2 regions of the Neobacillus solisequens genome follow, and region 2 is predicted to be linked to the other one. Evidence: riboswitches for the same ligand, from Rfam matches in the RefSeq annotation. Region 2 holds a riboswitch; the other holds the start of a gene.

Region 1 (12,575 bases), on a different contig from region 2:
CCATCCGTAATGGGATGAGATTCAATCACATTGCCTGATTTATCCGTAACATTTCTGATTTTTGATTTGTATCCGCGCAATATTTCTTCATATTGAAATTCTAATTGACTTTTCCCTACGCGATCATTTCTATTGTATCCTTTGGAAAGGTAGTATTCCAATTGCTCAGCAGGCAAGCCCTCTTCAGAATTGGTTACCTTACCCAACAATGATTTCAAGGTTAAATCAAAAGGATAGGTACGTTCCCAATCTGTGGTGGTATCGACGCCAGGGAGGGATTGTAAATTTTCACTGACTACGGCAATTTCATGATCGGTTACATGTTCATTTTTAACAATCTGTGGGGAAAACTTATAACCGTTGTTAAATTCTTTATAAATAGCCAGTACTTCCATATCTCTATCTGATATTTCTTTTAATTCCGCTTCCGTGATACGTTCCAACTTTAACCTGTATAAATCGATGTCTGATAATTTTTTTGCGGCGTACAAGGCATGTTCTTGCTTGGTTATTTTTTCTTCAGCACGTTTCGGATTCTTTAAAACCCAAAAATCCCGCTGATCCCTATCCGTCACTTTTTCAGTAGTTTTTTCAATTAATCCGGCCAATTTCTCTGCCGTCTCCAACAATTCAGTCTGACTATACCCTTGATTCGTAAAGGTAATAGCTTTTCTGGGAGTATTATTGACGATCACTCGGTAATGACGGTCAAACATTTTTCCGCGAGGAACAGGATTACTGATGGTTATATCTTCTTTACGCTCTAAATCCCTCTTGAAATTTTCGCCATATACAATCTGAACAAACCCTAATCGTAAAATCAGGATTGAAAAAAGCAAAAATACACTAAAAAATAACACATTTAAACGAAAGGGAAAGTGTGACTTTTTCTTTTTTTGTTGCTCCAAATGATCTTCACATCCTTTACGACCGAGATGTCCACACCATACTTATTTTGTTAAAGGTTGTAAAATTTATACAAATTCCAATGCGCTCAAGTTAAAAGTATTCCAACATTACTAAAATTAAATAGTTATTAATAGTATCCAAAATTTGAATTTTTAATTTATAATGAAAAAGGGAGACCGATGGTTTCTTTTAAAAGAAGATGTTTAGGAGGTCTACATAATGGAACAGAAAGTGGTAAGTCCGGAATTACAAAAAACGTTAGAGCAGTTTCAAGCCTTAGACGAAAAAATAACCCATTTCTCCAGCATATTGGGTTTAGCTGATTGGGATCAAAAGGTTATGGCACCGAAAAAGGGGCGGAATGTATTTGCAAAGGCAATTGGAACTTTACGTACCGAGATATTTAAATGTTCCATTTCTGAAGAAATGGGGAATTTGCTGAAAACGCTTACTGAAGTAGAAAACCAAGATCTCCTTGATGAAGTAACGAAAGCAAAGGTTAGAGAGTACCATACTTATTATCAAAAATCCAAAACCATACCAACTGACCTTTTCCAAGAATATTCCGTGTTAACAGCCCAGGCAAATGATGCTTGGGAAGAGGCGAGAGAAAACAATGACTTTGAACGTTTTCAACCATATTTGGAAAAAATCGTTTCGTTCAAACGACAGTTTGCAGAACTTTATGGCTATAAAGAACATCCGTATGATGCTATGTTGGATGAATTTGAGCCTGGACTGACCGTTAAAATCCTTGATCCGTTATTTGCAAAATTAAGAGAATCTAGTGTGAGATTATTGGAACGGATTCAACAGCATGGGAAAAAGACACTGGTTGAGGTTTTTAACCAGGATTTTGATATTGAAAAACAAAAAGAATTTAATCGCTATATTTTGCCATTAATTGGCTTTGATACACAGGCTGGCCGACTAGATGAAACGGTGCATCCCTTCGCCCAAACCATCAATATTGGGGATGTTCGTCTAACAACACGATACTTAAAAGATAATGTTCGATCAGCATTATTTGGTACCATTCACGAATCGGGCCACGGAATCTACGAACAACATATTAATCCTGAGTTTGAGGAGTCGGTGCTGCAAAGCGGAACTTCTTTCGGCATTCATGAGTCACAATCCCGCTTTTTAGAAAATATGGTTGGTCGTAGCAGAGAATTTTGGAATCACTTTTATCCGAAACTAGAAGAGTATTTCCCAGAGCAATTAAATGGGATGACAGTTGAAGAGTTTTATCGCGCTGTAAATACAGTTGAACCCTCTTTGGTTCGTGTTGAGGCAGACGAGTTAACCTATAATCTGCATATCATGGTCCGTTATGAAATTGAAAAAGCACTAATGGCAGGAGAAATTGAGGTGAAAGACCTTCCAGCCATTTGGAATCAAAAAATGAAGGATTATTTGGGGATCATACCTCCAACTGATACAGAGGGGGTTTTACAGGATGTCCATTGGTCATTTGGCGGGATCGGATATTTCCCTTCCTATGCACTAGGGAATCTATATGCTGCTCAAATCCTTCACACCATCCAAAAAGAACTGCCAGATTTCTATCGAGATATTGAAAATGGAAAGTTCGATGTGCTGCAAAACTGGTTAAAGGAACATATCCATCAATATGGAAAACTTTATACTCCAAATGAATTAATTGTAAAAGTAACCGGCGAAGAATTAAATGCTGATTATCTTGTGGAGTATATGGAGAAGAAATATGCTGAGGTATATCAACTCTAAAAAGTTGCAAACTTATAAAACTTTCATTGACATTCCAAACATATCAATATATATTTATAGTAATTAAATAGTTCCTTTTAAAGGGGAGTAGCTGCTACAATAAAGTCGTCATTACGGGATGAAAATCTCCGGCTTTATTGGCAACATCACGTTGTTAGCAAGACCTTTACTATCCAGTAAAGGTCTTTTTCTATGCTTTTTTAGGCCTTTACCTGATATGGGTAAAGGCCTATTTTATTTTAAATTTGATGAGAAAATGGGGGAAAAATGATGGATGTATCTTTATTTCTGGAATACGGGTGGGTTCTGCTGGTATTAATTGTACTGGAAGGGCTTCTGGCAGCGGATAATGCCTTGGTGCTGGCGATTATGGTAAAACACTTGCCGGAAGAAGAGCGAAGAAAAGCCCTATTTTACGGATTAGGCGGGGCCTTTGTAATTCGCTTTGCCTCATTATTTGTGATATCGTTTCTGGTCGATGTGTGGCAGGTCCAAGCCATTGGTGCGCTCTATCTAATCTTTATGGCAATAAATCATATTTTCCGAAAAATATTTAAAGGAAAAGTGGAAGAAAAGCATGAGGATGAGACGGTTAAGAAGCACAGTGGTTTCTGGGCCACCGTTTTAAAAGTAGAAATCGCGGATATCGCATTTGCAGTGGACTCTATTCTAGCTGCTGTAGCAATGGCGGTGGTACTGCCGAATACGTCGCTGCCGAATATTGGCGGGCTTGATGGCGGTAAGTTCCTTGTGATTTTTGCTGGCGGATTTATCGGTTTGGTCATCATGCGTTTTGCAGCCAACCTGTTTGTAAAACTGTTGGAACAACGCCCAAGTTTAGAAATTGCCGCTTTTATCATTGTGGGCTGGGTGGGGATAAAGCTTGCTGTCTATACTCTTTCACACCCTGCATTATCAGTTTTAAATGAAGAATTTGCTCATTCGACAGAATGGAAAATTACTTTTTATGTGGTGTTAGTTGGAATTGCTTTGGCCGGCTGGTTTATGTCTAAGGATGGGGCGCAGAAAAAAACGTCCAAAGCTTCTTAAAGTAAATGAGAAATTTAATCCGTTTTTAATTATTCCTTAATCCAGTATTAAGTCTTTAAGCCTATCCTATAAATGTATTAAATGTATGGAGGGGTTTAATGCTTTCTCATTTGGATTATTCATCTTTTCAATTGATCAATCACATGGCTATCAGTGATCAATTTTTAAATCCATTTATGATCATGCTGGCGGAAAAAGCACAATATCTTTTTTTTCTGGGAATTATAATATATTGGTTTTTTCAAAAGAAAAAAAATAATAGAAGAATGGTAATTGAAGCTATTATCTCTGCTGGAATTGCCTTAGGGTTGAATGTTTTGATCGGGCTCTTTATTTATCGGGATAGACCCTTTGTAACACATCACGTAAATTGGTTAATTCCGCATGTAAAAAATGATTCGTTTCCTAGTGACCATGCCACTGCGGCTTTTGTCATCGCAACAGCCATTTGGATTTGGCGCAAGGGTGCGGGATGGCTATGGTTGCTATTAGCAGCTGGAATTGCCCTTTCACGGGTTTGGACGGGGGTCCATTATCCTTTGGACGTGATTGCAGGAATGGTTATTGGCGTTGGAACGGCATTATTGGTTCACACGATCTTGGCAAGATGGCAATGGGGAAATAGAATGATTCAGTCCATCATTGCATTTTATGAAAAACTTGAACACATGCTGTTAAAGCGAAAATCGATATCACGTTAGGATAAAAAAAGGCTGATTTTAGAAAATCGGCCTTTTTTATGTTATTATGGGATAATGAAAAAAATATTGTGAGGAATAGTAAATGAAGTTAAAGTTTTATTTGGTTATTGCTTTTATGATTAGTGTCGTTTGTGTTATTGGTTTCAGTGTGATTTCTTTCCTAATAAGTGATCATGAAATTGCCCATTTTGATTCTACAATTATTTCTGCAGTACAAGGGCTTGAATCACCTGGATTAACAAAAATGATGAAGACTTTTACCTTTATTGGATCAGCCTCTTTCGTCAGCGTAATGAGCCTATTGTTGATCTTTTTTCTTTATAAGGTCCTTCACCACCGAACTGAACTCATTTTGTTTGTTTTTGCGATAGGCGGATCAGCCATATTGAATGAAATATTAAAGCACTTTTTTCAACGGGCACGCCCTGATTTTCATCGCTTGATTGATATATCTGGTTTTAGTTTTCCTAGTGGCCATGCTATGAATGCATTTACTGTTTATGTCATCATAACCTTTCTGTTATGGCGTCACATTCCAAGAAAATGGGCTAGATGTCTGTTAATCTTAATCAGTACAGTGATGATTTTGGCAATTGGAGTCAGCAGAATCTATTTAGGTGTCCACTATCCAAGTGACGTATTAGGCGGATACTTAGCCAGCGGATTTTGGTGTACAATGGCTATTTGGTTTTTCCAATATTATAAAGAAAAAGGTTATAATATAAAATATAATCGTTGAGAATAATGGTTGGTGTGATCATAAACTCATCCAGCCCCTCAAACAAATTGGAGTGATACATATTATCAGGAACAGTATTCCTAATTTATTTACACTTTTTAACTTATTTTTCGGCTTTTTATCCGTGATGTATTCAGCCATCGGGGATTATAAGAACGCAGCCATCCTGATCTTGATTGGGATGATGTTGGACAGCATGGATGGTCGGATTGCCCGTATGCTTCGTGTGCAAAGTGACTTAGGAAAAGAATTAGATTCCTTGGCTGATATTGTTACCTTCGGCGTTGCTCCGGCGATGATGGCTTACTACTCATATTTTTCAGATTTTGGCGTTTTGGGTATGGCGATATCCGGTTTGTTTCCACTGTTTGGTGCGTATCGGTTAGCACGGTTTAATATCAATGCCGTCAAATCGTCTCTCAAATATTTTACCGGTGTTCCAATCACTGCTGGTGGGGGAATTCTGACATTTATCACCTTATTCCATGGTAAAATGCCAAGTATTATCCTACCAATCGCTTTTTTTGCCATTTGTTTTTTAATGGTAAGTACCATTAAAATTCCAAGCTTAAAAGAAGTGCCACTGCCGAAATACGGAATTATTGTCACTGCCTTTTTGGGTTATGCCATTTACCAGGTCTTTAAAAAAGAACAGCATCGTTTTCCTTATTTTATTTATGTGGCAATTCCGCTTTATATCGCGTTTATTGGCTACCAGCTAGTCAAAAACAATAGAAAAAGAAAAACAAATTAATTGATACCTCTTGAAAGAAGGTCTTTAATCAATGAAAGTGAAAGTAAACAAAAATGCAGCAAAAGAATTAAAGAAAATGCTAGCGCAGGAAGAAGCTCAAGGAAAGCTTTTTCGTATCTACGTTTCCAGCGTTCATGGAGATCATGCTCATTATGATCTAATGCTCGACACCCCAACAGAAAAGGACGAGGTAGTACATACAGATAAAGACATTGACTTCATTTTGGAAAAAGGGGAAGCATACCTCGATAATGTCTGGATCCAATACTTCCAACTACCAAAAGAAGAATGGGTCATCACAAACCCATCTAAAGGTGTACATCACCATCACTAAGCTTTACAAAGGAATAGCACATGGAAGAACTTAACGGGTTCTGTCCAGAGGCGCAAAATCATAAAAATCAAAAAAGTGGAAATCCAGTTCTCATATGAATTGGATTTTTTTATTTGAAAATTTAATTAAGCTTTTTTATCGTTTTAATAAATTAGCAACAATCTGCTGGAAAACAGACAGTCTGAAATAGATGTTCATTTATATGCAATATTGGAAAAATCTACATCTATTTACCCACAAGCTTAAAATGATTGCTAAAATGAAAATAAATACAAAAAGAATCCTAGGAGGTACAAGATGAATATTGAGTTTAGACCAATTGATAAATCAAATTATAATGAATGTATAGAACTTAGTTTAAATGAAGCACAAGCAAAATATGTCGCCCCTAATTATTTTTCTTTAGTACAAGCTGCATACGAACCCAAGTTATATCCACTAGGTATTTATAGCGATAATAAAATGGTTGGTTTTATTTTATATGATTTTGATGAGGAACTTAACGGATGGTCAATGAGCAGATTTATGATTGATGCAAATGAACAAAACAAAGGGATTGGTAAAATGGCTTTACATAAGTTCCTTGATTTTTTCACAAACAAATATGGTCATTTGCAACTTTATACGAGCACTTCCGTTGATAATCCAATCGCTATTTCATTATATGAAAAATTTGGATTTGAGAAAAAAGAAGTGTTCGAATACGAGGCTGGCGGAAATAGATATAAAGAGTATAGGATGATCAAACAGCTTTGAAAAAAATAAAGGAAATGAAAGCAGAGGAGTGAACTCATACCTCTGCTTTTCTATTGTTAAATTAGTGCCAAATATTTAAATTATTGTAAAAATGTATACGAATTGCTTTTTAAATCGGTATTTTGCACTTCTTAACGAATCCATGAGAAATACCTTTGTGCATTTTTTGGTTGGAAATACTTTATTTGGGAAAAACGAATGATTGTGTACCTGTTTTGGCATATGAAAGCCAAAGGGAAGGGAAGGGAAGAACAGTTGAAATTGTCTATAAGGAAAATGATGAATCACAAAAGATTGGGAAGAACCAAAATAACTGTCTTTCATATGGTTGGTGATGGACAAAAGGGAAAGGAGAACCAGAGCAAGTGTCGTTCATAAGGTTGCTGAAGAACAAAATAAGGAGGAGACCCAGAGCAAGTGTCGTTCATAAGGTTGATGAAGAACAAAATAAGGAGGAGAACCGTTGCAATTGTCGTACATAAGGTTGATGAAGAACAAAAGAAGGAGGAGACCCAGAGCAAGTGTCGTTCATAAGGTTGATGAAGAACAAAAGAAGGAGGAGACCCAGAGCAAGTGTCGTTCATAAGGTTGCTGAAGAACAAAAGAAGGAGGAGACCCAGAGTAAGTGTCGTTCATAAGGTTGATGAAGAACAAAAGAAAGAGGAGAACCAAAACAACTGTCCTTCATGAGATAGATGAATGACAAAAGAAGGAGTAGTCCAAAGAAATTGTCTTTCATTCGGGAGATGAAGGACAAAGAATTCAATGTAGAATTGAACTGAACAAATGAATGGATGTTCTAAAAAATCGCGATCACTCGTAATATGCCCATTGATGAGCTCCAGTAATTTTATAATTTTTCTCAAGTATCCTACTGATCCTTCTTTTAGATTCAATCACCTTACACCAGTCATAAATCCGATTCGTTGTAACTTTCTCTTCAGGAAACAATAGCTTGTACTCCACAACCATTCTGAGTATTGCCGATTCAACTATCTCCTCAAATCCACATGCTTTACAAATAAATTTTCTACCTTCAACAAATCCGAAAAAAGAGTGACAATTTGAACAGGTGATTCCTTTTTTAAGTTGGCTATATGAATAGGACGGAAAATTTGAATATGGGGTCTCATTTGTTTGTAAATTGATGACTTTTTCTGCCAAATGCATGTGTTTTTGATTTAGGAAAGAAGGGGTTGAATTTAGTTTTCTTATAAAACTATTTAGCTGAGTGGGGAGAATAACTGGTTGATTTAGTGGAAGTTGAAAAAGGGTGCACTCGGGGTTTATAAAAACAAGGTAAGGTATGATAGGCGTGAAAATACCTGATTTTTGAAGTAGATTACGTAGCATTATATTGGCCCTTTTAAGCTGATCAAAGGGATTCTGTATTTCCTTATTACTCCCAACAACATACATCTTTCCATCATGGAAATAATATTCTCCTTCAAAATTTTTTACATCGATAAGGTAATTGATTCCGTCTGACATCATTAATGAATCAACTTGAAATGTGGTATTTCCTGATTTGAATAACAAGTCGTTTAAGAGTAGCATTTTCGCTCGGAGATTTCCTTCTATAAATTCATCGAACATCACCTCTCCTTGATAGCCCTTTTCTAGTGTGAAATAGGTGTTCTTTTCATCTTTTGTTAATATCATCCTGTTGTCTAAGCTCCGGTACACTTTTAAATCACGTGGTTCATGGCGTGGCTTAATAATCATAGCTCAAATCCTTTCCTATAAAAATGTATTTATATTTTTAATTTTAATAAAAATAAAGATAAAGCGGGTAGAAAAGTATGAATATTTCGTTAACATTTTTAGGGATCTAACACCAAGGGAATAAATATAAAAAGTTGAAGTAGCAGATCACTTCATCAAAGATATGAATGACAAACTGAAGTGGTAAAGGAAGAGAGATGTTCTTCATCCAGGGTATGAATGACAAACTGAAGTGGAAAAGGAAGGGGGATGTCGTTCATCAAGGGTATGAACGACAAACTGAGGTGGAAAAGGAAGAGGGATGTCGTTCATCACGGGTATGAAAGACAAACAGAAGTGGAAAAAGAAGAGGGATGTCGTTCATCAAGGTTATGAAAGACAAACTGAAGTGGAAAAGGAAGAGGGATGTCGTTCATCACGGGTATGAAAGACAAACAGAAGTGGAAAAGGAAGGGGGATGTCGTTCATCAAGGGTATGAACGACAAACTGAGGTGGAAAAGGAAGGGGGATGTCGTTCATCAAGGGTATGAAAGACAAACAGAAGTGGAAAAAGAAGAGGGATGTCGTTCATCAAGGTTATAAACGACAAACTGAAGTGGAAAAGGAAGGGGGATGTCGTTCATCCAGGGTATGAACGACAAACTGAAGTGGAAAAGGAAGAGGGATGTTCTTCATCCAGGTTATGAACGACAAACTGAAGTGGAAAAGGAAGGGGGATGTCGTTCATCCAGGGTATGAACGACAAACTGAAGTGGAAAAGGAAGAGAGATGTCCTTCATCAAGGGTATGAAAGACAAACTAAAGTTGTAAATGAATTGGGATGTCTCACATTAAGAGTATAGATTTATTATAATTATATTATGTAAACCAAATAAATTTTTCTATAGAATAATGAATACAATAAAAGAAATCTGCCCATACTATTTTCAAAAGAAATTATTAGATTTTGCTAGGAGGCTTTTTTGAAAATGGAACATGGTAAAGTAAAATGGTTTAACAACGAAAAAGGTTTTGGTTTTATTGAGCGTGAAGGCGGGGATGATGTTTTTGTTCATTTTTCAGCCATTCAAACGGAGGGTTATAAGTCCTTAGAAGAAGGTCAGGAAGTAACCTTTGAAATTGAAAGCGGACAGCGCGGACCACAAGCTGTTAATGTAAGAAGAGCATAATGGATGAAGAACAGACTCAATTTATGGGTCTGTTTTTATTTTTTATAAGGCAGGAATAACGTCTATTCTTTTTAATATTTATGTAAGAGAGCGGCCGAGGCATTTTAGAAAGGACGGTAATGGGGAGAGGGAATAGTCAACAAAAAGTTTTTCTAACATAGTAAAATGGAGCCGTCTTCAAACCATTCAATAATGTTTTGGGCCTTTTTTTCTTAGATACAGTAATTTCCATACGATAAGTAAGTTTTGTGCTTAAATGGAAAATTCTTTCAAAATAATAAAACTCGGATTTAGTCGAATTATTTTAGCAGGACTTTTTCTAACTAATGCGAATATTTTAGGTAAGATATTTTAAATAAGGGGGAAAAACATGAGTATTCAAGTGGTGGAAAAAGAAAGTATGAAAGTGGTAGGGATTTCTTGGAGTGGCACTTATTCTGAGACCGGTACGATCCCGAATCTCTTTAACGTATTGGAAGAACGTCTAGAAGAAATTCCAAATAAGGTAGTGGAACCAATGATGGTTGCTCCATTTCATAGCCGTGAAACAGAGTTAACTTATTATGTGACCAAGCCTGTTGAAAAAATAGAAGTGGTCCCAAAAGGTATGGTAGGATTTACAATTCCGGCAAAGAACTATGTATATACCGTACATAACGGAAAAGCGGATGAAGTGGATGAGACATATAAGCGTTTGTTTACTTTTATGGATGAATATGGATATGAACAAGATCACCAAGCTCTTAGTATGGAAATTTACAAGCAAGAGCATAAAGAGAGGAATGCAAATGGAGAACTCTATTTTGAGATTTACTTGCCTGTAAAAACCTATTAAAAATAAAAGCAATATTATTTTTATATTTAGGTAAAGTTCTGTATAATATAAAAAAACATATCATATTCCTTCGGGGTCAGGTGAAATTCCGAACCGGCGGTGATGAGGCAGGCTATTGTCTCTTAGTCCGTGACCCGGTTAACACGTTTGTGTAAACCGGTGGATCTGGTGAAATTCCAGAGCCGACAGTTAAAGTCTGGATGGGAGAAGGAAAAGACAGGTTTAAAACAGGCAAAAAAATGCTTGGTTTTAAGCCTTAGTTTACTATTGTCTTAAACACCCCGAAGGAGAATGACGGGGTGTTTTTTATTTTATAAAGCATAGGAGAAGGAATGATGTTTACAGGAATAATTGAAGAAATTGGCATTGTTTCAAACGTTCAAAGGACAGGGGAGGCGATTGTCCTGACTATTGAAGCCCAAAAGATTCTTGAGGATGTTCATTTGGGTGACAGTATTGCTGTGAATGGAGTTTGTTTGACTGTTACATCGTTTACAGGAAAACAGTTCACTGTCGATGTCATGCCTGAATCAGTTCGTGCGACAAGTTTGAATGTGATTAGGCGGGGTTCCAAAGTGAATTTAGAGCGGGCCATGGCAGCAGGCGGCCGGTTCGGAGGGCATTTTGTTTCCGGGCATATTGATGGGACAGGGAGAATCAAAAGTAAAAAGTCCTATGAAAATGCAGTTTATTATGAGATCGAGACTGAACCCAATATTTTAAGGTATGTAATTTTAAAAGGGTCTATTGCCGTAGACGGAACGAGTCTGACCGTTTTTGAAGTTACAGAAACTGGTTTCACACTTTCATTAATTCCCCATACGCTCTCTGAAACCGTTCTTGGTTTTAAACAAACGGGTGATATTGTTAATTTGGAGTGCGATATGATTAGTAAATATGTGGAACACTATATTCAACATTTTTCGAAAAGAACATCTGCAACCAAAAACGGCGGGATTACAGCACAATTTTTAGAGGATCATGGGTTTTAATAGTCAGGGCTTCATAGAAGGAGTGAAGGAAAATGTTTGATTCAATTGAAGAGGCGATAGCTGACTTAAAACAAGGCAAAGTTATTATAGTCTGTGATGATGAGGACCGAGAAAACGAGGGTGACTTTATTGCCTTAGCTGAAAAAGCAACCCCAGAAATCATTAATTTCATGGTGACCTATGGAAGAGGGTTAGTTTGTGTTCCCATCGAAAAGGAGTTGGCCCATAAGCTAGATCTAAAGCCTATGGTAGAAAAAAATACTGACTCACATGGCACTGCCTTCACCGTTAGTATTGATCACAAATTTACATCAACAGGTATTTCTGCTTTTGAACGCTCAACCACCATCATGAATTTGCTTAAACAAAATGCGAAGGGTGAAGATTTCAAGAGGCCAGGGCATGTTTTTCCCCTAATAGCTAAAAACGGTGGGGTTCTTGTGAGAAATGGACATACTGAGGCTGCTGTAGACTTGGCGAAATTATCGGGAGCTAAACCAGCAGGAGTGATTTGTGAAATTATGAATGAGGATGGTACGATGGCACGGGTTCCGGAACTTCGTAAAATCGCAGACCGTCTGGATTTAAAGATGATTACCATCAAGGAATTGATTGAATACAGAAAGACAATGGAAACGTCAATGAATCTCAACTTGACAACCCAGGTCTAAATCATGATTGGAGGAAAGTAAATGGGACATTTATATGAAGGAAATTTAGTAGGTTCAGGCCTGAAAATTGGTATTATTGCCGGACGATTTAATGAATTTATTACTGGAAAATTGGTCAGTGGTGCTCAAGATGCTCTGAAAAGACACGGCGTTGGTGAAGAGGATGTAGATATTGCTTGGGTCCCAG
Region 2 (12,575 bases):
GATTACTCCTGATAATCCTAAAGGGGAAACTAGTTTTGTTGCCATTAGACAAACCATCGAACCACTTGGAGAAAATACGTATAAAATGGCTTTTAAAGGAATTAGTACGAAAAATGTATCTGGATTTACGGTTCGAAAGGATTCTTCCATATGGGTGATTATTTTAGGAGGAATCATATTTATGATTGGGGTTGTCCAAGGTGCATATTGGAATCACCGGCGCATTTGGATTCAGAAGAAAAATGGACAGCACTGGATTGCTGCTCATACAAATAAAAATTGGTATGGTTTAAAACGGGAGCTGGAGGTAGTTTTAGCTGGTACAAAATTTAACCTGCCCGAGGATCAACTTCAATCGGAAAAAGGGGATAAGGAGGAAGAATAGTTGGCATCGCTTAGTAGTAATTTATTGTTTATTGCTTTTATACTTTATCTAATAGCAACGCTATTTTTTGGTGGTTCTATTAAAGCAAAGAAAACCACTGATGAAAATAAAGGCACAAACAGATGGGGGAAAATGGCGGTTCTTTTGACCATTGGTGGTTTTGTATCACAACTGGGCTATTTTATTACAAGATGGATTGCTGCCGGACATGCCCCGGTAAGTAATATGTTTGAATTTACAACTTTCTTTGGCATGGCATTAGTAGGGGCATTTATTGTCATTTATTTTATTTACAGAACTACCTTACTAGGATTATTCACGATGCCTGTCGCAATCTTAGTGATTGCCTATGCAAGTATGTTTCCTAGAGATATTACACCGCTTATTCCGGCGTTGCAAAGTTACTGGCTTCAGATCCATGTAACAACTGCAGCAATTGGAGAAGCGATTTTGGCTATTAGTTTTGCCGCAGGTCTGATTTATTTGGTCAAAGCGATTGATCAAACAAAGTCATCCAAAAGAACCTTTTGGCTTGAAGTGGTCATGTTTGCATTGGTTACAGTTCTAGGGTTTGTTGCAGTATCTACAACCTTCTCAGCCCTAAGTTACCATGAGAAATTTACTTGGATTGATAAACACGATAATGAGGCTACAGTGGAGTACACGATGCCTGCTTTAACCGGACCACATGAAGGGAAACTGGAAACAGAAACCGGATTAAAGCCAATAATTGAAGTGCCGGCGTTTATTAACGCAAAGAAATTAAATACGGTAATTTGGTCCTTATTTGGTGGTATTATCTTATATTGTATAATCCGACTCATTTTAAGAAAACGTATTGCAGCTGCCCTTCAGCCGTTCGTTAAGAATATAAAGCTTGATTTTGTCGATGAGATTAGTTATCGTTCAGTGTTAATCGGATTTCCGGTGTTTACATTAGGGGCATTAATCTTTGCAATGATTTGGGCCCAAGTAGCCTGGTCACGTTTTTGGGGATGGGATCCAAAAGAAGTATGGGCGCTTATTACTTGGTTGTTCTATGCAGCTTTTATGCATCTTCGTCTATCCAAAGGCTGGCATGGTGAAAAATCAGCCTGGTTAGCAGTAATAGGGTTTGTCATTATTATGTTTAACTTAGTAGCAGTTAACTTAGTCATTGCCGGATTACATTCATATGCAGGTTCATAATTTTAAAAATAGGAATGAATAATAAATCATATAGCCTTCACTTTTTAGGAGTGGAGGCTTTTTAAAAAGTTTTCCACCACAAGTTTTAATTTGTCAAATTTTCGACACTTTTAATGCGAGTATTTACAGTGAAAATATAGCAAAATACTACACCTTTTTGTAAAATAAACATCATGGGGGGATTTATTAATGGATAAAGACATTAGAGTTTTAGTTGTTGATGATGAGGAAAGAATTCGCCGCCTATTAAAAATGTATTTGGAAAGAGAAGAGTTTATTATTGATGAAGCAGAGGATGGTAATGAAGCGTTATCAAAAGCGTTTGCTAATGATTACGATGTTATTCTCCTTGATTTAATGATGCCTGGAAAAGATGGTATAGAGGTATGTCGAGAACTAAGGGAAAAGAAGGCTACGCCGGTCATCATGCTAACAGCTAAGGGCGAAGAAGTAAATCGAGTACAAGGTTTTGAGGTTGGTACCGATGATTATATTGTAAAGCCGTTTAGTCCGCGTGAGGTTGTTTTGCGTGTCAAAGCGTTGCTTAGAAGATCATCACAAACTAGCTACTTACAAACGGAAACCACTACAAAGGATGTCATTGTATTTCCACATTTAACAATAGATAATGATGCCCACAGAGTAACGGCTGATGGAAAAGAGGTTAGTTTAACTCCAAAGGAATATGAATTACTATACTTCCTTGCAAAAGCTCCAGATAAGGTGTTTGATCGTGAACAATTGTTAAAAGAAGTTTGGCATTACGAATTCTTTGGTGATTTACGAACAGTTGATACCCATGTAAAACGGTTAAGAGAAAAATTAAATAAAGTATCTGAGCAAGCCGCTAGGATGATTGTAACTGTTTGGGGAGTGGGGTATAAATTCGAGGTTGTTAATGAATGACCTTTTTGCGAAGTGTAGTAGGTAAATTATGGTTTACCATCATTTTTTTAGTAGCATTTGTTTTGTTTATTCTAACAGTAATGCTTCTTGAATTTTTTCAAAATAATAATATCAGTGAAACTAAAACAGAATTAACCAATACAGCTGATAAAATTGCTGATGTGTTGGAATCACATCAGGATAATAAATGGCCTTTAGGTCTGGAAATTTCTTGGGAAATTATCGATGATGTAACAAAAGTTGTCATTATTAAAAATGATCACGAAATCTACTATTCTCCGAACACAGAGAAAGATCATAAATTATCCATTAGTGAGATCCGTCATGATCCGGTTTTATCAAAAGTGTTTAAGGGGAAATCATCGGTTGAGAAAATTTCTACTCTTTCTTTAAAGAGTAATCAAACAGATCAAAAAGCCAACTACTCGATTATCGGGGTTCCGCTGCATCTTTCTGGTGAAAAGGATGGCGCTGTGTTTATTTACCAATCCCTAGATGTCATGCAGGAAACTTCCAGATCAACAACAAAATTCATTCTGCTTGTTGCTGGGGTCGCTATTATTTTAACAACTATTTTTGCGTTCTTTTTATCAACCAGGGTGACAGCACCATTAAGGAAAATGCGGGAAGCGGCATTTGAAGTGGCTAGAGGAAAATTTGATACAAAGGTTCCGATTCTTACCCATGATGAAATTGGTGAATTGGCAACGGCCTTTAACCAGATGGGACGTCAATTAAAATTTAATATGAATGCCTTAAGTCAGGAAAAGGAACAGCTTTCCAGTATTTTAAGCAGCATGGCAGACGGAGTTATTACTTTTAATCGTGATGGAACCATATTAATTACCAATCCACCAGCCGATCGATTCCTTCAATACTGGTATTATGAAAAGGGTAGTTTTGGCGGAGAAGCGGAAGAGATTCCTTCCAAAGTGATGGAACTTTTTCAGGAAGCGGTGGACACGGAAAAAGAACAAATAGGAGAAATTTCTCTTCAAGGCAGACATTGGGTGATTCTAGTTTCGCCACTATACAGTAATCGCTTTATTCGTGGAGCTGTTGCGGTTTTAAGGGATATGACAGAAGAGAGACAGTTGGAAAAAATGAGAAAAGACTTTATTGCTAATGTGTCCCATGAGCTTAGGACGCCTATTTCCATGCTCCAAGGATATAGTGAAGCAATTGTGGATAATATCGCTGAATCTCAGGAAGAGAAAAGGGAAATGGCGAAGGTCATCTACGATGAATCGTTAAGAATGGGCCGTCTCGTCAATGAGTTGCTTGATCTTGCAAGAATGGAAGCGGGACATATTCAATTAACACTAGAGGATGTGGATCTTGCTTCATTTTTAAACAGGATTATTCATAAATTTCAAGGCTTGGCAAAAGACAACAGTATCTTACTTTCAGCAGAAATACCAACTGAGATCTCGTCAATCAGGTTTGATCCTGATCGGATTGAACAGGTGTTGACAAATCTAATAGATAATGCCATGAGACATACTCCACAGGGCGGAACAGTTAAATTAAAAGCAGGACTTGAGGAAAAAGGCATTAAAATAGAAGTCGAAGATTCTGGTTCAGGTATTCCTGAAGATGATCTTCCATTTGTTTTTGAACGGTTCTATAAGGCAGATAAAGCGAGAACAAGAGGAAGATCCGGCACAGGCCTTGGACTAGCCATTGCCAAAAATATTATTGATGCCCATAAAGGACACATATCAGTCCATAGCAAAATAGGTCATGGAACGACATTTTCCTTCATCATCCCACGAAAATCGTAAAAAAAACAAACTATTTCCCGACTCATCTTGATACACGGGAAACATTGATACCACGTTTTATCTAGAACTTACCATCTTACTGGGGTAGGTTCTTTTTTTGAGTCAAATTATTTCTTCCTTTTTCATGGAAAACAGTCTAGTATATGTAATGAATGAAACTTTTTTTACATAGATTCCGACTAATATGTTGAACGGGGAGGGAAATACATGGACTCCGTTTTTGATGAACTTTATCAAAAATATCATCAAGACGTCTTTCAATTTCTATTTTATATGGTCAGAAACCGCGAACAAGCCGAGGATTTAGTCCAAGAGGTTTATATAAGAGTCTTTAAATCATATAACCGATTCGAAGGAAAAAGCAGTGAAAAGACCTGGCTATTTTCTATAGCACGGAACGTTGCCATTGACTTCTTCCGGAAACAAAAAGGCTGGAAGGAAAAGATTCTTGATAAATTTGATTGGTCCACTACTCAAGTAAAAGATGATTTTCCCATTCCAGAAGAAATTACTGTGCAGAACGAAGAAATACAATGTGTATACAAATGCATGGAATATTGCACAATCGATCAAAGAGCTGTCGTTCTATTGCGATTTATTCATGATTTATCTATAGCAGAAACGGCACAAACTTTAGGGTGGACAGAAAGCAAAGTAAAAACAACCCAGCACCGTTCATTGAAGATTTTAAGAAAGCAAATGGAAACTTTTTATGAAAAGGAGGGACAAGAGAATGAAAAAGTCAGAGTGGAGCGATAAAGAGCTCGTGGAACTTTTAAGAAGAATGCCTGAAATCAAAGATTATCGCCATCCGCATGACATATATCGGAATCTTCCGATAAAAAAGCGCAAAATCGCAGCATGGATTGTTCCGGGTATTGCTGCCGCGGCTGCCCTGTTTCTTTTTTTTCTTCTAGTTCCAAAATTCATGAATAGTAATCTATACTCAATGGATCAATCATCAGATGAAAAATCAACAGTCAGCCAGAAATACGATACAGCGGAAAATCAAACAATGATGAAAAAAAGTGCACCCGTTCAAGAAGAACAGTCCGATTCAGAAACAACTATAATTGAACCGGTTAAAAATGTACCTGCAAAATCGGCCATCTATGATGAAGATGTTGGGAATGGCAAAGTGTTAACTTTTTGGGTTCCTGATGCACAGGCACAATTTCTAGTTCCGATTTCAATGATCATAAAAAATGCAAAAGATCAATCGTGGCTTCCTATTTTTAAGGAAAAAATGAAGGACCTAAAAGAAACAGACTTGGGATTGACCGATTATTATCCCTTAAATGCCGATATCAATTGGGATGAAAAGCAAAATGCTCTTATTGTAGATGTTCCACCAGATCACGAATATAGTCAAGGATCAGCAAATGAAATAAACTTTCTCCAAATTTTGAAAAAAGACGTTGCCTCAAACAGCAATATTACCAAAATCATACTTTCAACAGGTGGTAAACCAGGAATTGAATTTGGCAACTATGGTACCATTGACCATCTAGATGTTCAATTTGACAAACAGCATGCTTACTTCTTCTATTACCCAAATGATGGTAACCAGCCATTGTTAACACCTTCAACTAAACCTTACAGAGATGTTCATACGGCCTTGGATGCAATGAGGAAGGATCAACCAATAGGGTTAAAGAGTCCTTTAGCGCAAACCATTCAAATTGATGATGTTTCACTGACGGATCATGTTTTATATGTATCCATTAAAGGAGATCAAAAATTACAGGACAGTCAATTGGCAACCAAGGCTTTTGAAGCTTTATTACTTACAGCTAAAGAATTTGGGGCAGATAAGGTAGTTGTCAAGAATTCATCTTTAAAACATCTAGGACCATTTGATTTATTAAAAGAGAATAAAGTACCATTGGCACCGAATCTAAATGAATAGGCATAACAAAAAAATCAACCCAAAAAACCAGGTTGATTTTTTTTTGCATAAAAAGGGGATGTACTCCAAATTATAACAAGTATGGTCAGGGAATTCCTTTCCTCTACAAATGGTCTAAATGTAAAGGTTGGAACATATCGTAGGAAAGGACAAGTTATAAGGAGGAGACAGTTTTGCGTGATTACATAAGAAGGTTTCTGATTGCGATTATCATGGCACTATGTGTCAGTCTGCTATTTTTGGGAGGGAGGCATACAGATGCAGCAGGTCCTTCCGAAATTAGTGGTAATGACCAATGGATCTGGCCTTCAGATGGCGTAATTTCCGATACCTTTGGGACCAGACAAGGCAAACATAAAGGCATTGATATAGCAGGCAAAATCAATACCCCTGTCCTCGCAGTGGACCGTGGTCAAGTAGTAAAATCCTATTTTTCAAATACATATGGTAATGTGGTTTTCATTAAACATCCTAGCAACTTAGTAACAGTATATGCCCATTTAAATAGACGTGATGTGTTAGAAGGTCAAACAGTTAATCAAGGTGAGATGATTGGAAGTATGGGCAGAACTGGACAGGCTACAGGAACTCACCTACATTTTGAATCCCATCAGTTAGAATGGAGTTATGATAAGAGAAACGCCATTGATCCAGAAAGAATTCTTGGGAAGGCGGATGTAGGGGATTTAGTGAAGGGCGGCATTGCCAGTGCTCAAGGAGCTATTGTAGAGGTAAGTTCGCAAAAAGTCCAGCAGACTTCGCCTTCCATAACGAATCATATAGCGACAAAATACACAGTCAAACAAGGCGATACATTGTCATCCATTGCTCAAAAAAATAATGTAACAGTTACAAGAATAAAAGAAATCAATCGGTTAACAACCGATTTGATTCAACCCAATCAAATCCTGACCATTCGATAAATGGTATGAATCCGTGTAAGTAGTTGCTTCACGGGTATTTTTTTTGCCTTTTACCATACAAAAAAATGATTCAACATTTTTTACTTAACAAAACTACTACTTTTAAGTATAATAAAGTTGTAAATTTATATCGATCTATCTTCGGGGCAGGGTGAAATTCCCGATCGGCGGTATTAGAGTTCGACTCTTGAGCCCGCGAGCCGCAAGGCAGGATTTGGTGAGATTCCAAAGCCGACAGTATAGTCTGGATGGGAGAAGATGGAGGTTCTGCGAGCGTCTCAAAATTTTATAGTTTTGAACGTTTATTAAGCATGCCTTGTTAACTCCCTCAAGTTTTTTCTTGAGGGAGTTTTATTATAAGGTGATGATGGCTGAACCTCTCTTCCTAAACGTGATGGATCAAAAAAGGAGAGAGGAAAATGAAGAAAAAGAAGAACACAAAGGTAAAAGCAATGGTATCGATTGGAATGCTCAGTAGTATCGCGTATCTGCTCATGTTGTTAAATTTCCCGTTACCGCTTTTTCCGAATTTTTTGTTTGTCGATTTCAGTGATATTCCGGCACTGATTGCCACATTAATTTTTGGCCCTGTGGCGGGAATTTTAGTTGAATTTTTCAAGAATATACTGAATTACATTGCAACAGGAAGCCAGACAGGAATTCCGGTTGGGCATATAGCCAACTTTTTAGCGGGTATTCTGTTTATATTACCAACCTATTTTGTCTATAACAAACTTAAAACAAGGAAGGGTATGACACTTGCATTAATTGCAGGTACAGTGATTATGGCAATCATGATGAGTATTTTAAATTACCTCATTATCTTGCCTGCCTACACAGCACTATTAAACTATCCGGATATGCGAAATTATGTGGTGCCGGCTATTCTTCCTTTTAATATCTTAAAAGGTGTAATGATGTCTATTATATTTATGCTCCTATTTATAAGGATGCAGTCTTGGATTCAAAAATTATCGCCTGTAAAAAACGCATAAAGGTTTAAGGGCAGCCATTTAACTTGGCTGTCTTTTGTTTTGTAGACAAATAAAAAACCCTCACCATAAATGGTGAGGAGTAGTAGCTTTATCAATATCTTTTACTTATTCAAATTTAGTTGCATCGCCATCGAATGGTTCGTCAGCAACCTTAATAGAATCAGTTGGGCAACCTTCAAAAGCGTCCATCATATCATCGATTAATACATCTGGAATTTCAACAATACCTTCGTTATCGTCAAGAGTTACAAATGCAATCCCCTCATCATCATAATCATAGATATCTGGAGCAGCTGCGCCACAAGCACCACATGCGATGCAGGTTTCCTTGTCTACAATTGTATACTTTGCCATGAAAAAAACCTCCCAGTTAAATAACAAAAATTGTCTTACCTATTTTCCAAACATGAATTGGAAAACAAATTTCACATTTCTATTGTAAAACTGTATCGACAACTTTTCAATAGAAAAATACATTTATCCCAGTTACGGTTTATTTTGGTCACTTCTACAATTTTGAACAACAAGAAAACGTTTTTCATGGTAGAATAAAGAGGAATTTGGGGAATATTGTCGGAAAGGATGTGTATGCGTTGAACCAATGTAAATCAGTTATACTAGATTGTCTAAAAAGATTGAATAATGAAAGGACGGTTTATTCCATCTTTCATCTGTTTAATGGAAAAAAGTCAGCGCAAACCATTCAAGACGCACATTTATTTAGGCTAAAGAAGTATTTTGGGATCTTCGAAACGATAACTAGGGATGAGTTTGATTCCTTTATACAAGTAATGGAAGAAGAACGATTGATAACAACTTGCGGTGAACAAAAATATCTTCCTTCACAAATTGGAGAGGGGATTTTAGAAAGCTTTTCAGGACTAAAATATATAAATGGATGGACATATCAAAAGATTAGCTCTGTTTTTTGGGAGCGGCTTTCCTTATTTGTTCAAGTTGCTTCCCATTTTGCTTATGGAGAAACCAGATATATTCCGATCCAAAAAAATAAGGACGTTCAAGACTGGCTTAAAAAAGTTGTACATCAAGTTCAAGTCTCAAGACATGAACTTGGAACGGAACTTTATTCTGAAATTAACAGCTGTTTCGAAGGGGTTGGTGAGATGAACCCTTCTTTAATGGTATTTCGTCTAACCGGATTCGGGCAGATTGGATTGACATCTCTGCAAGCAGCGAAACGAGTAAATCTAGACCCGCTGGACTACCATCTTGATTTCTTAAATATTCTACATTTCATGATTCAAAAAATCTCAAGTGATCTATTATCTTTTCCGTTGCTAGCTTTTCTTTTGCATGGTTTGGATCAGGACAATGATATGACTCAATCCACAAGGAAAACTTGGAATTTATTAAAATCAGGCTATTCAATTGAAATGATTGCGGCGGAACGTCATTTAAAAATGAGTACAATTGAAGACCATCTTGTAGAAATTGCCCTGCATAGAGATGATTTTTCGATTGAGGACTATGTTCATAAAGAATTACAGGAAATGATTATAGAGCAGGCGAAGCGTTTAACCACAAAACAGCTCAAGTATATTAAGGACCAGGTTAAAATAGCTAGTTACTTTCAAATCAGATTAGTTTTGGCGAAGTATGGTGTTCAATAATGGATTTAGAAACAATATTAAAAACGGAATTTGGCTATTCTACCTTTAAACCGGGACAAAAGGAGGTTATTACCTCTATTCTTTCCGGACAGCATACGTTGGCAATGCTCCCTACCGGAACTGGTAAAACATTATGTTACCATCTCCCAGGCTATGTCCTAACTGGACACATTTTAATCATTTCTCCACTTCTATCACTAATGCTTGATCAGGTTGAGCAGTTTAAACGGTTTGGTGAAAAAAGAGTAGTGGCGCTAAATTCATTTCTGTCTATAGATGAGAAAAATAGAGTTCTTCATCATATAAATGAGTATAAGTATATATTTATTTCACCTGAGATGCTAACCATTCCCTACATCATTCATAAGCTTCAAAAGCTAGCCATAGATTTATTTGTAGTCGATGAGGCCCATTGCATCTCACAATGGGGATATGACTTTCGTCCAGATTACTCCAAACTTGGAGTGATCCGCAGGCAACTCGGTAGTCCATTAACACTTGCTCTTACCGCTACTGCAACTGACAAAGTACGGGAGGATATTATTCAGTCTTTGGACCTTAAACAGGTTTCAAAGGTTATTTCATCCATTGATCGTCCTAATATTGGATTATATTTGGAAGAAGTAACAGGATACCAAGAAAAGGAGCAGCGAATTTTAGAGTTGGTGTCTAAGCTACCGAAGCCGGGCATTATTTATTTTTCCAGTAAAAAAACAGCTGAATCCATGGCAACCCTATTGACCGATCAGAGAATATGCGAAGCAAGTCCTTATCATAGCGGTCTTGACCAGAATACCCGAGTATTAATTCAACAGCAATTTATTCATGATCAGCTTGATGTTATTTGTGCTACAAGTGCGTTTGGAATGGGCGTTAATAAGGAAAATATTCGATTTATTATCCATTTCCACATGCCGATGACATTAGAGTCATATTTACAAGAAATCGGAAGAGCAGGACGTGACGGTAAACCGAGTATCGCGATTTTGTTATATACACCAGGGGATGAACAGATCCCTCTTCAATTGGTGGAAGGAGAACTGCCATCTCCGCAGCAAATTGATTGGCTTTTTAGGGAAATTTCTAAAGTGGACGGTTCTGAGCTACATGCTCATTTAAAGGAACTTGGGGGATTTACGGAAGTACAATGGAGAATTATGGAGGGTTTCTTTAACGAATCTTCATTGGAAGAATCAAATGATCGCTTAAAAGAGAAAATATTGAAGTTTGTTTATGAGCGATTGGCTGTTAAAAAGGACCAAATATTCTATATGAAAAATTGGATCTTGGCAAAACGATGCAGAAGAGAACTCATATTGGAATTCTTCGATGAAATAGTGGAGGAAAAGGTAACGCCTTGCTGTGATTATTGTGGGCTGGAACTTATGGATTATCAAGCGATGAACCACAATATGAAGGAAAGAAAAGTAGCAGAAACATGGAAAGAATATCTTGCAAAATTATTAATTAATAGTGGGTAAAACAAATGAAAACGAAATATAATGAACTAATTTCAGGTTTAACGGATCGGGAACTGCTTTTTCATCTCTATCTGACACAGATCATTCTGTTGATTGCTTCGTTCATTTTGGGGTGGCTCTTTTATGATCATTTCTCCTATTTTAATCAGTTTCGCATACATGACAGTAAAATTATAACGATAGGTTTGTCTCTCGGAATTGTGGTTGTCATGATAGATGCGGTTCTAATGAAATGGTTACCTGCTTCTTATTATGATGATGGGGGATTAAACGAACGAATTTTTAAAAATCGAAATGTATTTCACATTCTCTTTATCGCCTTTTTTGTTGCATTTAGTGAGGAATTATTGTTTCGAGGAATCATTCAAACGAAAGTGGGACTTATTTGGGCAAGTTTCATTTTTGCCATCATACACTATCGGTATCTATTTAATTGGTTTTTATTTGTTAATATCGTTTCACTAAGCCTATTGATTGGCTTCGTGTACGAGTGGACTAATAATTTAGCTGTTACAATCGTTATGCATTTTATTATTGATTTTTTATTAGGGGTCTATATAAAGTTCAGATCTAGGAAATGATTTTTGTGATAAAGGAGTTGGGGTTTATGAATAAAGAAGATCAATATAGAGATCAAGCAGAAAGCTTAAGACAAAAAGTGAAAGAATTAAATGGCAATACTAATCATACAGTTGAAAATATGGACCCGCTGCCTCCAAGGGAACAGCTGCATCGCAATAAGAAAAAGAAAATGAAATGGAAAGTTAAATATCCAGTGATCAGGTTACTAGTGTTATTCTTTTTTCTCCTTCCTGTCATTATTTTCAGTGTTATTTTCTATCGGGATGGACATAAAATTTCAAATGCGGTTAAAACATCAGGGGAACATGTTGGATATGAAACGGTGAATTTGGAAACTACCAAAGAAAAAAAGATAAAAGATCAAAGAAAAACAGAAAACACCCCAGTTGGTAAAGAGGATGAGAACAGTCAAATCCAATCAGAAACAGCGCCACCAAATACCGGAGAGGTTTCCAATCAAGGTGGGGCTAATTTCGGCGGTTCGGACAAAAATAGTACACCACAAAAGGTAGTTGTAAAGCCTCAACCAAAACCAGCTCCACAACAAACAAGTAAAGTTGTATACCATACCGTAAGGGCAAAAGAAACTTTATTTGGTATTGCCATGAAATATTATCGATCACAAACTGGGATGGACATCATTAAGCGAGCCAACCAACTTCAAGGCGACCAATTAACAGAAGGGCAAGTCTTGAAAATTCCGCTCAACCAATAACCAAAACCGATTAAATAATCGGTTTTTTTTATACATAAAAAGGGAGACAAGCTCATAAGTATGTAGGGAGAAATGG

Evidence for each region. A riboswitch is a leader RNA that binds a small molecule or an ion and turns the genes downstream of it on or off. The one in region 2 is predicted to bind FMN.
Region 1: another riboswitch for FMN. It lies ahead of ribE (riboflavin synthase); the one in region 2 lies ahead of ACI3K6_RS00115 (ECF transporter S component).

What each region holds. Positions count from the first base shown of each region.
Region 1 covers NZ_JBKFGJ010000002.1:371,670-384,244, forward strand. The annotation lists gene ACI3K6_RS02280 (peptidoglycan D,D-transpeptidase FtsI family protein) at 1-908, opposite strand, end outside; gene ACI3K6_RS02285 (carboxypeptidase M32) at 1,129-2,661, shown strand; gene ACI3K6_RS02290 (TerC family protein) at 2,932-3,711, shown strand; gene ACI3K6_RS02295 (undecaprenyl-diphosphatase) at 3,810-4,412, shown strand; gene ACI3K6_RS02300 (phosphatase PAP2 family protein) at 4,495-5,151, shown strand; gene pssA (CDP-diacylglycerol--serine O-phosphatidyltransferase) at 5,204-5,905, shown strand; gene ACI3K6_RS02310 (iron-sulfur cluster assembly accessory protein) at 5,937-6,239, shown strand; gene ACI3K6_RS02315 (GNAT family N-acetyltransferase) at 6,537-6,995, shown strand; gene ACI3K6_RS02320 (nuclease-related domain-containing protein) at 7,809-8,720, opposite strand; gene ACI3K6_RS02325 (hypothetical protein) at 9,022-9,147, shown strand; gene cspD (cold-shock protein CspD) at 9,690-9,890, shown strand; gene ACI3K6_RS02335 (GyrI-like domain-containing protein) at 10,261-10,725, shown strand; FMN riboswitch at 10,788-10,941, shown strand; gene ribE (riboflavin synthase) at 11,061-11,717, shown strand; partial or broken gene ribB (3,4-dihydroxy-2-butanone-4-phosphate synthase) at 11,750-12,352, shown strand; gene ribH (6,7-dimethyl-8-ribityllumazine synthase) at 12,410-12,575, shown strand, end outside.
Region 2 covers NZ_JBKFGJ010000001.1:11,387-23,961, forward strand. The annotation lists gene resB (cytochrome c biogenesis protein ResB) at 1-385, shown strand, start outside; gene ccsB (c-type cytochrome biogenesis protein CcsB) at 386-1,573, shown strand; gene ACI3K6_RS00090 (response regulator transcription factor) at 1,763-2,479, shown strand; gene ACI3K6_RS00095 (ATP-binding protein) at 2,476-4,263, shown strand; gene sigX (RNA polymerase sigma factor SigX) at 4,471-5,022, shown strand; gene ACI3K6_RS00105 (hypothetical protein) at 4,997-6,172, shown strand; gene ACI3K6_RS00110 (peptidoglycan DD-metalloendopeptidase family protein) at 6,385-7,095, shown strand; FMN riboswitch at 7,229-7,359, shown strand; gene ACI3K6_RS00115 (ECF transporter S component) at 7,515-8,090, shown strand; gene ACI3K6_RS00120 (ferredoxin) at 8,196-8,444, opposite strand; gene ACI3K6_RS00125 (YpbB family protein) at 8,684-9,721, shown strand; gene ACI3K6_RS00130 (RecQ family ATP-dependent DNA helicase) at 9,721-11,202, shown strand; gene ACI3K6_RS00135 (CPBP family intramembrane glutamic endopeptidase) at 11,208-11,783, shown strand; gene ACI3K6_RS00140 (LysM peptidoglycan-binding domain-containing protein) at 11,810-12,499, shown strand.